DNA from 2 places in the Aggregatibacter aphrophilus ATCC 33389 genome. Region 1 is predicted to be linked to the other one. Evidence: riboswitches for the same ligand, from Rfam matches in the RefSeq annotation. Region 1 holds a riboswitch; the other holds the start of a gene.

What was found. A riboswitch is a leader RNA that binds a small molecule or an ion and turns the genes downstream of it on or off. The one in region 1 is predicted to bind preQ1.
Region 2: it holds a riboswitch for preQ1, as region 1 does, so the genes downstream of both, queD (6-carboxytetrahydropterin synthase QueD) here and queC (7-cyano-7-deazaguanine synthase QueC) in region 1, are expected to answer to the same signal.

The regions. Positions count from the first base shown of each region.
Region 1 covers NZ_LR134327.1:781,535-788,571, reverse strand. The annotation lists gene EL144_RS11515 (TonB-dependent receptor plug domain-containing protein) at 1-518, shown strand, start outside; partial or broken gene EL144_RS11510 (TonB-dependent receptor domain-containing protein) at 534-1,394, shown strand; gene dapE (succinyl-diaminopimelate desuccinylase) at 1,519-2,652, shown strand; gene EL144_RS03840 (M15 family metallopeptidase) at 2,654-3,334, shown strand; gene nudF (ADP-ribose diphosphatase) at 3,627-4,250, shown strand; gene cpdA (3',5'-cyclic-AMP phosphodiesterase) at 4,306-5,130, shown strand; PreQ1 riboswitch class I at 5,215-5,259, shown strand; gene queC (7-cyano-7-deazaguanine synthase QueC) at 5,263-5,934, shown strand; gene rlmKL (bifunctional 23S rRNA (guanine(2069)-N(7))-methyltransferase RlmK/23S rRNA (guanine(2445)-N(2))-methyltransferase RlmL) at 6,102-7,037, shown strand, end outside.
Region 2 covers NZ_LR134327.1:613,494-620,530, forward strand. The annotation lists gene prmB (50S ribosomal protein L3 N(5)-glutamine methyltransferase) at 1-57, shown strand, start outside; gene EL144_RS03110 (GyrI-like domain-containing protein) at 189-803, opposite strand; gene EL144_RS03115 (helix-turn-helix transcriptional regulator) at 867-1,766, opposite strand; gene EL144_RS03120 (family 20 glycosylhydrolase) at 1,857-2,882, opposite strand; PreQ1 riboswitch class I at 3,417-3,461, shown strand; gene queD (6-carboxytetrahydropterin synthase QueD) at 3,565-3,990, shown strand; gene EL144_RS03130 (7-carboxy-7-deazaguanine synthase QueE) at 3,996-4,625, shown strand; gene EL144_RS03135 (Nif3-like dinuclear metal center hexameric protein) at 4,850-5,605, shown strand; gene EL144_RS03140 (enoyl-ACP reductase FabI) at 5,696-6,484, shown strand; gene rnb (exoribonuclease II) at 6,610-7,037, shown strand, end outside.

The sequences.
Region 1 (7,037 bases):
ATTTACGTACCAGTGTGTCACATAATGAAGCAGGCAATTACAAAGATGGCGACGGTAATCGCATTCATTCTTCTTTTGAACGCCGTAACCAAATGTTACAACTTGGCCTTACTCCGACAGAAAATACATTGCTGACAGGAACCTATGAGCGTAGCCGTGGTGAAGCGGCTTATGCGGATCGTATGATGGACGGTAGCAAATTTGACCGCGATGCATGGAATGTTCGTTTTGTGCAACGTAATATTGCGCCATGGTTTAGCGAGCTTGAGTTGCGCTACGGTCAAAGCAAGATCGATCATGTGATGGATACTTACAGCCTGCGTTATTTGCGCATGATGGGAAGCCAAGTCAAAAAAGCAATGAATCCAAAACGTGAAACAAATACCGGACACTTAAAAGCGACCTTTGATTGGCCGGATATTAATTTGCAGACCGGAATTGATTATATGCGTGACAAACACCTTGCTCGCATGGAAATTCGCGGTGAAGGCTATACGCATAAACCTTATCAGCCGTAACAAAACTTTACCCAATGGGGCGGATTTGCAGAAGGGGCATGGACGGTTAATGATAGCCGTAAGTTCATAGCAGGTTATCGTTATGATGAAGTGAAGGCGGAATACGACACCTTAATGGCAAATCATCCGAATAAAAAACGCACCTATGATTTACACGCGGGTTTCTTCCGTTGGGAAGAAGAAATCAATGGCATTAAATATTATGCCGGTCTTGGTGTTGCCGAGCGTGCGCCGGATTATTGGGAGCGTCGTGTAAGCCAAGTGTTGAATAAAGAACAGAACCGTCAAATTGATACGGGACTGATTTGGAAAAATGATGCTTTTGATCTTTCCGTCTCGCTTTTTGGCAGTGATGTACATAATTTTATTATGTTAGAACGCATAAATAACAATGTGACAGCCCGAAATGTGAAAGCGACCCGTTTAGGCGGTGAGGTTGAAGGTAAATGGAAATTTGCCGAACACTGGGAAATTGGTAGTAGCCTAGCTTACACCTACGGTAAAAACCGTACCGATGATCGCCCGCTGGCTCAAACTCCTCCGTTAGAATGGAAAAACTCATTAACTTGGGATAACGACACCTTGAGCGCAGGTCTTTTATGGCGTTTGGTTTCCGCCCAAAAACGTTATGCCGAAGGGCAAGGTAATATTGTCGGGCAAGACATTAGTCCATCAGCGGGATTTGGCACATTGTCTTTAAACGCAGGATGGAAGATTAACAAATATGTGACTTTACAGGGCGGTATTAATAATCTCTTTGATAAATCCTATGCCGAATTCGTCAGCAAAGGCGCCGATCCTTCTGCCGGAGTACAAACCACACGGGTGAATGAACCGGGCCGTCAATATTGGATGCGGCTACAAGTGCAATTTTGATGTTGCAAAAATAACAAAATGGATAGCCAAGCTATCCATTTTTTGTTCAATAAGATTTAAATAAAAAAGAAATTTTGTTAAATTACACCGCACTTTTACTTATTTTGCCAATTTCCTCAATGCTATGAAACAACATATCATCCAATTATCTCAATCGCTTATCCGCCGTCCTTCCATCAGCCCGAATGATGAAGGCTGTCAACAACACATTGCCGAACGTTTGGAAAAATTAGGCTTTCAAATTGAATGGATGCCCTTTAACGACACCTTAAACTTGTGGGCGAAGCATGGTTCAGGGGAGCCCGTGATTGCTTTTGCCGGGCATACGGATGTGGTGCCCACGGGGGATGAAAGCCAATGGACGTATCCGCCGTTTTCTGCCGAGATTATGGATGGGATGCTTTACGGACGTGGTGCTGCCGATATGAAAGGCTCATTGGCAGCGATGATTGTGGCGGCGGAAGCGTATGTGAAAGCCAATCCAAATCACGCGGGTACGATTGCCTTATTAATTACCTCCGATGAGGAAGCAGCGGCGAAAGACGGTACGGTACGTGTGGTGGAAACCTTAATGGCGCGCGGTGAGAAAATCACGTATTGCATGGTAGGCGAGCCGTCCAGTTCGAAAAACTTAGGCGATGTGGTCAAAAATGGTCGTCGCGGTTCGATTACAGGCAACCTCTATATTCAAGGCGTTCAAGGCCATGTGGCATATCCACATTTGGCGGAAAATCCTATTCATAAAGCGGCGCCATTCCTACAAGAGCTGACAACTTATCAGTGGGACAACGGCAATGAATTTTTCCCGCCGACCAGTTTGCAAATCGCCAATATTCATGCCGGTACGGGCAGTAATAACGTGATTCCGGGTGAGCTTTACGTGCAATTTAATTTGCGTTATTGCACGGAAGTCACCGATGAAATCATCAAACAGAAAGTCGCTGAAATGCTAGAAAAACATGGATTGAAATACCGCATTGAGTGGAATCTTTCCGGTAAACCGTTTTTAACCAAGCCAGGCAAATTATTAGATGCGTTGACCGATGCTATTGAGCAAACCACAGGTATTACGCCACAAGCGGAAACCGGTGGCGGCACCTCTGACGGTCGTTTTATTGCGCTAATGGGAGCTGAAGTGGTGGAATTTGGGCCGCTTAACGCGACGATACATAAAGTGAATGAATGTGTGAGTGTAGATGATCTCGCCAAGTGCGGTCAGATTTATCATCAAATGTTAGTCAATTTATTGGATAAATAAGATGAAATTAACCCCTGACATGTTGACCGGCAAATCTCGGGAACATTTGGTGAATTTGCCGACACCTCATTCTCCTCATCATTTTTTGCAGGCGCAGGCAATGAAAGCCTTTCAAGGGCTGCAACAAAGTGCGGTCAAAAATGGCTTTAATTTACAACCCGCCAGCAGCTTTCGTGATTTTGTGCGCCAACAACTTATTTGGAACGGCAAATTTAACGGTGAACGCAAAGTGCACGATGATGCAGGCAATGCGTTAGATTTGACCCAATTGGACGATTGGCAAAAAGCGCAAGCTATTTTACGTTGGTCGGCGCTACCGGGAGGTAGCCGCCATCATTGGGGCACGGAAGTTGACATTTTCGATCCCGATTTATTGCCTCAAGGTCAATCCTTACAACTTGAGCCTTGGGAATATGAAAAAGGCGGTTATTTCTTTGAACTGAGTGAGTTTCTCATTGAAAACCTACCGCACTTTGATTTCGCATTGCCGTTTATGCACCAACCCGAAGGTAAAAAAATTGGGCGGGAGCCTTGGCATATCAGCTATATTCCGTTGGCTGAACAAGCGGTAAAAGCATTTACGCCGGAGGTGTTGTTGAAGGCGTGGGAAAAGGAAGAGATTGCGGGAAAAAGCGTGTTAACGGCGCATTTGGTGAGCATTTTTAAGCAGTTTTTTATTTAGTGTTAATTTTGCATTTCAGGTTTGCGTGGCCCTGGGCTGGGAATAATCGGCAAACGAGATAAAAAAATAATCCCAGCCTGAAAACGAGCAGTAGCATTCACTCTTCCATAGGCATCTCTTTACTTCTTTGTCATTCTGACCATTTTCATTGCAATATTTTCATGAGACACCCCGTTCTTTGGTGCACTTTTGTGACCTACTTCAAAAATCCGGAAATTTTACAAAGAATTACATTTTTTTTTGGCGTGAATGAAAGTATCCTAATCGCCAGCTATTATTTATGGAGATAAAGATGTATCAGTTTCAACAGTTTACTCAACAAGATATTGAGATTGTAAAGGATGAAACGGTTTATCGCGGTTTTTTTAAGCTAAATAAGGTGCAATTCAAGCATAAACTTTTTGCCGGCAGTTGGAGTGGTGTGGTCACCCGTGAGCTGTTAATCAAAGGTGCAGCATCTGCCGTGGTTGCTTATGATCCGGTATTGGATAATGTGGTATTGGTGGAGCAGGTACGTATCGGCGCTTATGATCCGACATTGAAGCAATCACCATGGTTACTGGAATTGATCGCCGGTATGGTAGAAGAAGGCGAAACACCGGAATCTGTTGCGTTAAGAGAAAGTGAAGAAGAAGCCGGTGCGAAAATCACCAATATGCAACATTGTTTAAGCGTTTGGGATAGTCCGGGAGGCGTACTTGAGCGCATTCACCTGTTTGTCGGTAAAGTGGACAGCTCCCAAGTGGGTGGTTTGCATGGTTTAGCTGAAGAAAATGAAGATATTCGAGTTCATGTCGTAAGTCGGGAAACCGCGTATCAATGGCTTTGCGAAGGTAAGATTGATAATGGCGTTGCAGTAATGGGATTACAATGGCTGGAGTTAAATTACCTAAAATTAAAAGCGCAGTGGTTGTAAACAGGCGACATAGGTAATTTAGACTAAGTTTAATATTAGGAAGTAGGAGTTTACTTTGTTAAATACCTATCAATATAACACCCAACAAGAGGTGTTCCGTATCGTTCAAATTACGGATCCTCATCTATTTAAAGACACCAACGGTGAATTGTTGGGCATCAATACTCAAGCGAGTTTTTCTCAGGTTCTGACTGAAATTCAACAACAGCAATATGCTTATGATCTTGTGCTGGCTACGGGCGATTTAGTGCAGGACAGTAGTGACGAAGGCTATTTGCATTTTTGCGAAGGCGTCAAGGCGTTGGAAAAAATGGTATTTTGGATTCCGGGAAACCATGATTTTCAGCCGAAAATGTTTGATTTACTGACAAAAGATAACATTAGCGCGAAAAAGCATATTTTACTGGGTGATCGTTGGCAAATATTATTGCTGGATAGCCAAATTTCCGGTGTGCCCCATGGTCAACTTGGTGAATATCAACTGGATTGGTTGTTGGCAAAATTAAAAGAATATCCACAACGTTATTCTTTAGTGGTGTTGCACCATCACATTTTATCCACCCATTCCGCTTGGTTGGATCAGCATAATTTACGTAACGCCCATGAATTGGCCTATATATTGGCGCCATTTTCCAATGTCAAAGGGATTTTACACGGTCATATCCATCAACAAGTGGATGGCGAATGGCACGGCTACAAAGTGATGGCAACCCCTTCAACGGGCATTCAGTTTAAACCGGACAGCAATACGTTTGCCTTAGACACCGTTCAACCCGGTTGGCGTGAAATTGAACTGTACGCCGACGGGCGCATCGAAACCCGTGTCAAACGCATTCAGCACAAGACTTTCCTGCCAAATTTACAGGAAGAAGGATATTGATTGACGTTAAAGTGCGGTCGAAATTCACAACGTTTTTAAAGGGGATGTTTCATCCCCTTTATTTTTGCTACAATGCCACCTCTTTCATCTGTGGTTCGCAACCCTCCCACATAAAAAAACTAAGGATATATCATGTCAAATCAACCGAACAAAGCCCTTGTGATTTTCTCCGGCGGGCAAGATTCCACCACCTGTTTATTTCTCGCGATCAAAGAATTTGGTGCGGAAAATGTTGAAGTCATCACCTTTCAGTATGGCCAACGCCATGCCATCGAACTGGAAAAAGCCCGTTGGATTGCGCAGGATTTGAAGGTCAAACAAACGCTACTCGATACCAGTGTAATCAAAGCTATTACGCACAATGCCCTGATGGATCCAAACGCACAAATTAGTCAAAAAGACGATGAATTACCAAATACTTTTGTGGACGGGCGCAACGCCTTATTTTTGCTTTACGCCGCCATTTACGCCAAAAGCCAAGGCATTCGTGTCATTTACACCGGCGTGTGCGAAACGGATTTCAGCGGTTATCCCGATTGTCGCGACGTGTTTGTCAAATCCATGAACGTGACTTTAAACCTGGCCATGGATTACCCTTTTGACATTCGCACGCCACTCATGTGGTTAGATAAAAAAGACACTTGGGCACTGGCAGATCAACTCGGCGCATTCGATTACATCCGCCAACACACGCACACTTGCTACAACGGGGTAGAAGGTGGCTGCGGTGAATGCCCGAGTTGTATTTTACGAGAGCGTGGGTTGAACGCGTATTTGCAGGCACGTGACACTAAAAACGTTTAGAAAAAACACCGCACTTTTTAATGAATCAGTAGAAGATGAAATTACACTAAAAGTGCGGTTGGTTTTTAGCGGGAATCTAAAATATCCGTAAAATCCACCGCACTTCAACGCACTTGGCGTTTAAAACTGCTATAATCCCCGCCAATTTTTCCAACCATTGAGACCTTATGAAACAACTTTTTGCCACCACTGCCCGAGGGTTTGAAGAGCTTTTGAAATCCGAATTGACCGAATTAGGCGCACAGGATGCTAAAGTCGCGCAAGGCGGCGTGCATTACTGGGCGGATGATGAAACCCTGTATCGCACTTTGCTTTGGAGCCGTTTGAGTTCACGCATTTTATTGCCTATCGTGCAAGCCAAAGTCTTTAGCGATTTGGATTTATATTCTGCGGTGGTGGGCGTAAATTGGTTGGATTATTTTGATGAAAAAGTCCATTTTTTCGTGGATTTTAACGGTACAAACCAGGAAATTCGTCATACCCAATTCGGCGCAATGCGTGTGAAAGATGGGATTGTGGATTATTTTGAACGCCATGGTCGGGCTCGTCCAAACGTGGATAAAGAACAACCGGATATTCGTATTCATGCGTATTTGAATCGTGATGAGGTGGTGCTGTCGCTTGATTTGAGTGGTGATGCGCTGCATATGCGGGGTTATCGTGAAGACACCGGCAAAGCGCCGTTGCGTGAAACTTTGGCTGCTGCGATTGTACTGCGTTCCGGTTGGCAAAAAGGCACGCCGTTAGTGGATCCGATGTGCGGTTCGGGTACGCTATTGATTGAAGCGGCACAAATGGAAGCGCAAATCGCACCGCAATTATATCGTCTGCATTGGGGCTTTGATTTTTGGCAGGCGCATAATCAGGCAGCGTGGGAAAAGCTGAAAGAAGAGGCTTTAGCCTTGGCGGAAGCCGAAAAACAACGTGAAAATCCACCGCACTTTTATGGCTTTGATTTGGATCATCGCGTGTTGCAAAAAGCCAAACAAAACGCCAAAAATGCGGGCGTGGCGCATCTGATGCAATGGCAACAGGGCGATGTGGTGGCGATAAAAAATCCAAGTCCGAACGTAGCAGGCACGGTGATTTGTAACCCGCCGTAC
Region 2 (7,037 bases), 170 kb from region 1:
GGCGTGTTTGCCCTCACCAAAGCAGAATTAATGGCACATCAAGCCGAATTTGCTTAATTGACAAAAAAAGTGCGGTTAGTTTAAAAAACATTTTTCAAACTGACCGCACTTTTGTTTTAACTCATACGGGGAAGATATTCGCTTATATAAAAGAGTAAGTAACACCGGTCAAGGAGCAAAACCATCTCTTATCTTACGAAATATCTTAAAATTGTTTTCAATTTATCTTCCGAAGTTTTGTTTTTATTACTCAAGTATATTTCTCTATGAGAATCAGCACACCTAAACACGCCCAGTTCTTTGGTTAATTTATCCATTTTTTCAAAGGAGGCAAGTTCAGTGTCATAACTCCCTATATGCAATATTTGAATTGCTTTACCACCATCTATACAGCCAAAACTTACTTTATTATATAAGACGTTTGGCTTTTTCTTTTGGACATTTTCAAGTGCATTTAGAAAAATTTCTTGTGTAATAAAATCAGGTTGTTTAATCATAAGCGTATATTTTAGCTTATCTTTATCTAACCCATCTTCGTCGGTTTTTTCCCAAATCCCCTCTAAAGGATACACTGTGAAATCTGTGATTTTATCGTCAGATTCATTCTTCATCATGGATTTAAATAACATCTTAATTGAATATGCAAGCGAATACAGCGTGGATATTCTATCTGAAAAATCCGCTTTATTAGGGTTACCTGCTCCCTGTATCATAATAAACTTTTGGCTTGGCACATCTACAAGCTCAGGTGTTTGTTTTATGCCATAAAGGTGTTTCTCGTTCTTTTTCCATTCATACTTCATTTTAGTTTTCTCCTATATAATTTCACAGGTTCCATTATACAGGGGAAAACTTGACACCATTTGTCATGTTTTATATTTATCCGCTATCTCATTTACCAGGTTTTTAATATGGAACCGAACCTCCTCCGGTTCTAGCACTTCTACATAATTTCCAAATGAAAATATATAGTTATATAACGTATCGCTATTAGGTATGTCTATTTCTGTATATAAATTTCCTTCATCATCCTTAGTAATATCTCCATTAAATTCATCATATACCCTAAAAGCAGCCCTACGATCAAACTTCACTTTTATTCGCACCATATTGTCGGGCTTTATATCTTTTCTTAGTCTTATATCACCAAAATTTTCTTTAAAATGTAATAGTAGTATTTCTAAATTCTTAACTCTCGATAGCTTAAAATATCTGAAATCATTTCTCAGTAAACAAAAAGCGTACAAATACCAATCTTGACCTTTAAATAATAAGCGAGCAGGTTTTACCGTTCGACATGTTTTTTCTTGATTACTGCTAAAGTATGAAAAGGAAATGATATTTCTATTCAAAATAGCGAACTTTAAATCATTAAAAGTTTTTTCGTATGCCTCATTGTTTTGCCAATTATTAAAATCAATCTCTATCCAATTTTGATTTTTCATTTTAAATAGCGCAGATAGCTTCGTTAACAGCTCTCCTTCATATAACTTACTTGTATGCTCCAGGCTCTGAAGTGCGGTCATTATTTGCTCTTTTTCATTTTGGGACAGTAAAGATTTGCTTAGAATAAATTCTTGAGCAACCTCTATTCCACCACCCTTTCCTTGAATAACATAAATTGGAATACCTGCACTGCTTATTGAGTCTATATCTCTATAAATCGTTCTTACTGATACTTCAAACCTATCTGCTAGTTCATTTGCAGTAGCTTTCCCCTTTTCTAATACGTAATACAGTATCCTAAACAATCTACTATCTTTCATGGCAATCATACCCTGCTAGTACAATCATTCTAGTCTGAGTAATAAAAAGTGCGGTCAGTTAAAAAACATTTTTCAAACCGACCGCACTTTTTATTTAATCTCACTGTTCGTCTTTTGAATCACCGCCTCCAGTAAGCCTTTTGTATTTTTCTGAATGGCTTCACTTTTCAAGGCCTTGACATCTTCTCCCCAAATAGACAAAGCCGCGCCGGCAATTTTATGGGTATCTTGTGCTTTATTTTCCGTATTTTGTCCATCCCAAACACTAAGATCCCAATGATTTAAGACGTCTTTTTGAGCAAAGCTCGCATCATGCGAAAGCGTTGAAGAGGTTTTAGGATTTATATAAAGATAATAAGAATTATAATTTAAAACAGTAAAACCTTTTTCGACTAATTCCGGCAGACTCACCCGCAGATGACGACGTCGATTTGCCTCGCCTTCATCTTCCGTATCACCATCATAACTCCAGTAGGTAATTTCAATATTAGGATTTAATTGATCGACGGTATTTTTAATTAAACCATCATTCCAAATTCGGGTTTTTAATCCTTTTTCTCTTAAAAAATCAGCTAATTTATTGGCATAGGCAATAAATTCATGATTACTATTTTCATCATAACCAAACTCATCACCACCAATATGAAAATGCTTAGTACTGTCACCAAAAATATGAATAACTTCAGCCAACAAAGATTGCATAAACTCAATACTGTCCGGATTGGTAATGCTAATTTCGTCATCATTTTGTGGTGATTTTAAAGATTGAAGATAGGCTTCCCCCTTTTCTTGTTTTAATAACGTAAAAATCGCCGTCATGTGATTCGGGCTATCCAGTTCGGGAATAAGCTCAATGCCTTTTGATTTTGCATATGCTTTAATGTCATCAAGCTGTTGATAGCTCAAGAAGGGTTTATTGGTGTAAGGATTAATATAAATTCCGCTTTTATCTTGAATCGCATTTTCCACACGCTGATTCAGCAACCGACTTTCTAAAGCATAATTTTCGTGATCGGAAAAATGTAAATGCAGAAATGTCCCGCCCGACTGGCTAATAGTATCAATAAAAGATTTAATAACTTCAGGCGGATAAAAGTGCCTTGCAATATCCAGCATTAATCCGCTTTCCTTTAAAGTTGTTTTTTGCACTGTTGGCGAATTTATATTGGAATTATCAGAAGACATCTTTACATCGGCAAGACTATTTAACGGGTTCAACAAAAGCAAAGATGGAAGTAAAAAGATAGTTTTTTTTATATTTTTCATAAAAGCCTCAAAAAAGGAAAGAATGCAATAAAACACCTTAATTTTTCACCGCACTTTAATCTATTTTAATATTATTTAAGTGACATAAAAAACTGATTTATTAAATAATGGCTACATAGCAGACTTGCAAGTAGTCGCTTCACACTGTCTCTAAAAAAAGACCACCTTAGATAAGACAAAAGAATCACCAAAATGTTGATATTTTTTCATTGCGTGAGATGAGAGTCGCACTTATCCTCCCTCAAAAATATTGAAAATCTACTGCTAACGTCCCTTCACGCACAAACAACTCATCATACATAAAATAAAAATTCATTGTGTTATCAACGCACTATAAATAAATCACATAAAAGCCACCGTGCATTGTATAATACCGCCAATTTTCAATTTGTAGTTCGCAAACCTCCTACATAAAAAAACTAGGTATCACATGACATTTCCTCTTTTCTTTCCAACCACCTCTGTGACTGCCGATGATGTTTTATGTTAGCGAACGGTTTAGATCATTATTAACCACATTAACAGGCTGATTATGTTTAAAGTTTCTAAAGAATTTAGTTTTGATATGGCCCATCTGTTGGATGGGCATGACGGGAAATGCCAAAATCTGCACGGGCATACGTATAAATTACAAGTTGAAGTGTGCGGTAATTTATATGCAATCGGTGCCAAACAGGGCATGGTGATTGATTTTAGCGATCTCAAAACCATTGTAAAACGTGCCGTTTTAGATCCTATGGATCATGCTTTCATTTACGATCAAACCAGCGAGCGGGAAAGCAAAATCGCCACATTGTTACAACAGCTGGATTCCAAAACCTTTGGTGTACCGTTTCGCACGACGGCCGAGCAGCTGGCACAGTTTATTTATCGTCGTTTGAAAGACGAAGAAAATCTGCCGGTTTCTGCCATCCGTTTATGGGAAACCCCAACGTCATTTTGTGAATATGAGGAATAAGTGCAGTGCAAAAAATTGACGTTTTTACGCCTTCTTACAATATCGTTGAGATTTTTGAGAGCCTACAAGGTGAAGGGTTTAACACCGGTATGCCAAGCATTTTTGTACGTTTCGGCAAATGTAACCTCGCCTGTCCTTGGTGCGACACTAATTACAATCAATTTGAACGCATGACCTTAGCGCAAATCATGGAAGAAGTGCGGTCATTTTCAGCAAAGAATATTATTATCACCGGTGGCGAGCCGACCATTGTGCCGAATATTGAGCTTCTGCTGGATCAAATGAAATCGGAGGGCTATTTTCTTGCCATTGAGACTAACGGCTTGAAACCGATTCCCACACAAATTGACTATATCGCCACCAGCCCGAAACGGTTATATCAACATAAATATGAACAGTGTTGCATTGAATTTGCCGATGAAGTACGCATTGTTGCAGACGGCGATGTCAGTGATTTTTGTGCGTTGATTGAAGAGAACATTCAGGCGACTCGCTACTACCTTTCCCCTTGCGAAATCAACGGCAAAATGAATTTGCTGGAAACCATTACCCAATTAGGTTTATTAAACCAACGCCCCAACAAACCAAAGTGGTTATTAAGTGTACAAACGCATAAATTAATTGGCATAGCATAAATTTCTTGTCGAAAAAACTTAAATTTAGCTTGATCGCTATATATTAAATTGTATAATGAAGTCGTTTTTATTTAAGATAGTCGTCATTCTTAAACACAGTGGCCGATGCAAAAACTCCCCCACGTCTTTGTCAAAAGATCTTCGCATCGGCCATTTTTTTCTTCTTATTCCCTACTAAAGCCATTATTATTACGCCATTCTTTTTCTTCTTTTAGAGAACCTTTATGCAAAATTTAGCCCTAGAAAATCTGCTTAATCAAAAGCTCAATAGCGATACTATTAACGACTACGCACCAAATGGCTTACAAGTGGAAGGCAAGGTCGAAGTCAAAAAAATCATCACCGGCGTCACCGCCAGCCAAGCCCTAATTGATTATGCCGTTGAGCAAAAAGCAGACGCCTTGCTTGTTCATCACGGTTATTTCTGGAAAAGCGAAAATCCTTGTATCCGCGGTATGAAAGGCAAGCGAATCAAAACCTTATTAGTCAATGACATCAATTTATACGGCTATCATTTGCCTTTAGATGTTCACCCCGAACTCGGCAACAACGCCCTGCTCGGCCGGTTACTTGGCATTGAAAATCTTCAACCGTTAGAACAAAACGCAGTCAGCATTCCGGTGTGGGGCACCTTAAAAGAACCGTCAACCGCCGAACAATTTGCCGAACGCATTGAACGCGTGTTAAACCGCAAACCGCTAATTTGCACGGAAAACGGACCGCACTTTATTAGTAAAGTCGGTATTTGTAGCGGTGGCGGACAGGGATATATCGACCTTGCCGCAGCACAAAATTGTGACGCTTTTATCACAGGTGAAGTATCTGAGCAAACCATTCACTCCGCCAGAGAGCAAGGGATTCATTTCTTTGCTGCCGGGCACCATGCCACTGAACGTTACGGCATTAAAGCTCTCGGCGAATGGTTGGCAAAAGAACACGGTTTTGACGTGGAATTTAAGGATATAGATAATCCGGCTTAACTGGTTAAACCAAAAACCGCCACATTGCTCAAGACCGGCAAAACAAGTATAATCTTGCCACTTTTTAACTCAAACAATTTAGGAATAACTATGGGTTTCTTAACAGGTAAACGTATTTTAGTCACAGGTCTCGCCAGCAACCGTTCTATCGCTTACGGTATCGCTAAGGCCATGAAAGAACAAGGTGCAGAATTAGCCTTCACTTATTTAAATGAAAAATTACAACCGCGTGTTGAAGAATTTGCCAAAGAATTTGGCGCAAACATCGTTCTTCCGTTAGACGTTGCCACCGATGAAAGCATTCAAAACTGCTTCGCAGAATTAAGCAAACACTGGGATAAATTTGATGGTTTTGTACACGCCATCGCATTCGCACCGGGCGATCAATTAGACGGCGACTATGTGAATGCGGCAACCCGTGAAGGTTATCGCATTGCCCACGACATCAGTGCATACAGTTTTGTAGCAATGGCGCAAGCAGCACGTCCATATTTGAATCCTAACGCGGCATTATTAACCCTTTCTTATTTAGGTGCAGAACGTGCCATTCCAAACTATAACGTGATGTGTTTAGCCAAAGCCTCTCTTGAAGCGGCAACCCGTGTGATGGCAGCAGATTTAGGCAAAGACGGCATTCGCGTGAACGCCATTTCCGCAGGCCCGATTCGTACCTTAGCGGCTTCCGGCATTAAAAACTTCAAGAAAATGTTGGCAACCTTCGAGAAAACCGCTGCATTACGCCGTACCGTGACCATTGAAGATGTGGGCAACTCCGCAGCGTTCTTATGCTCTGATTTAGCATCCGGCATCACCGGTGAAATCGTCCATGTTGATGCAGGCTTCAGCATCACCGCCATGGGCGAGTTAGGCGAAGAATAATTTTTTCTTCCTTTATTTTATCGGCAGGTTTTTTAACCTGCCTTTTCTATTTGTAAGGCGGATTTTAGTCCGCCATTTTATGACGGCTTCGGCGGACTCCACTCTGCCCTACGATAAAAATAATTATGTTCCAAGACAACCCATTACTCGCACAACTCAAACAACAAATTCATGACAGTAAAGAACGTGTAGAAGGCACGGTAAAAGGCTCCGATAAAGCCTATGGCTTTTTAGAATGTGATAAAAAAAGCTACTTTATTGCACCACCTGCCATGAAAAAAGTGATGCACGGCGACAAAATCAGTGCCACTATCGAAAAACAAGGCGATAAAGAACAAGCCGAACCGGAGACCTTAATCGAGCCGATGCTTACCCGTTTTATCGCGAAAGTGCGGTTCAATAAAGACAAGAAATTGCAGGTGCTTGTTGATCACCCTAACATTAATCAGCCCATTGGCGCCGCGCAAAGCAAAGCCGTCAAAGAAGAATTACAGGAAGGCGATTGGGTTGTGGCAACCTTAAAAATCCACCCTTTGCGCGACGATCGTTTTTT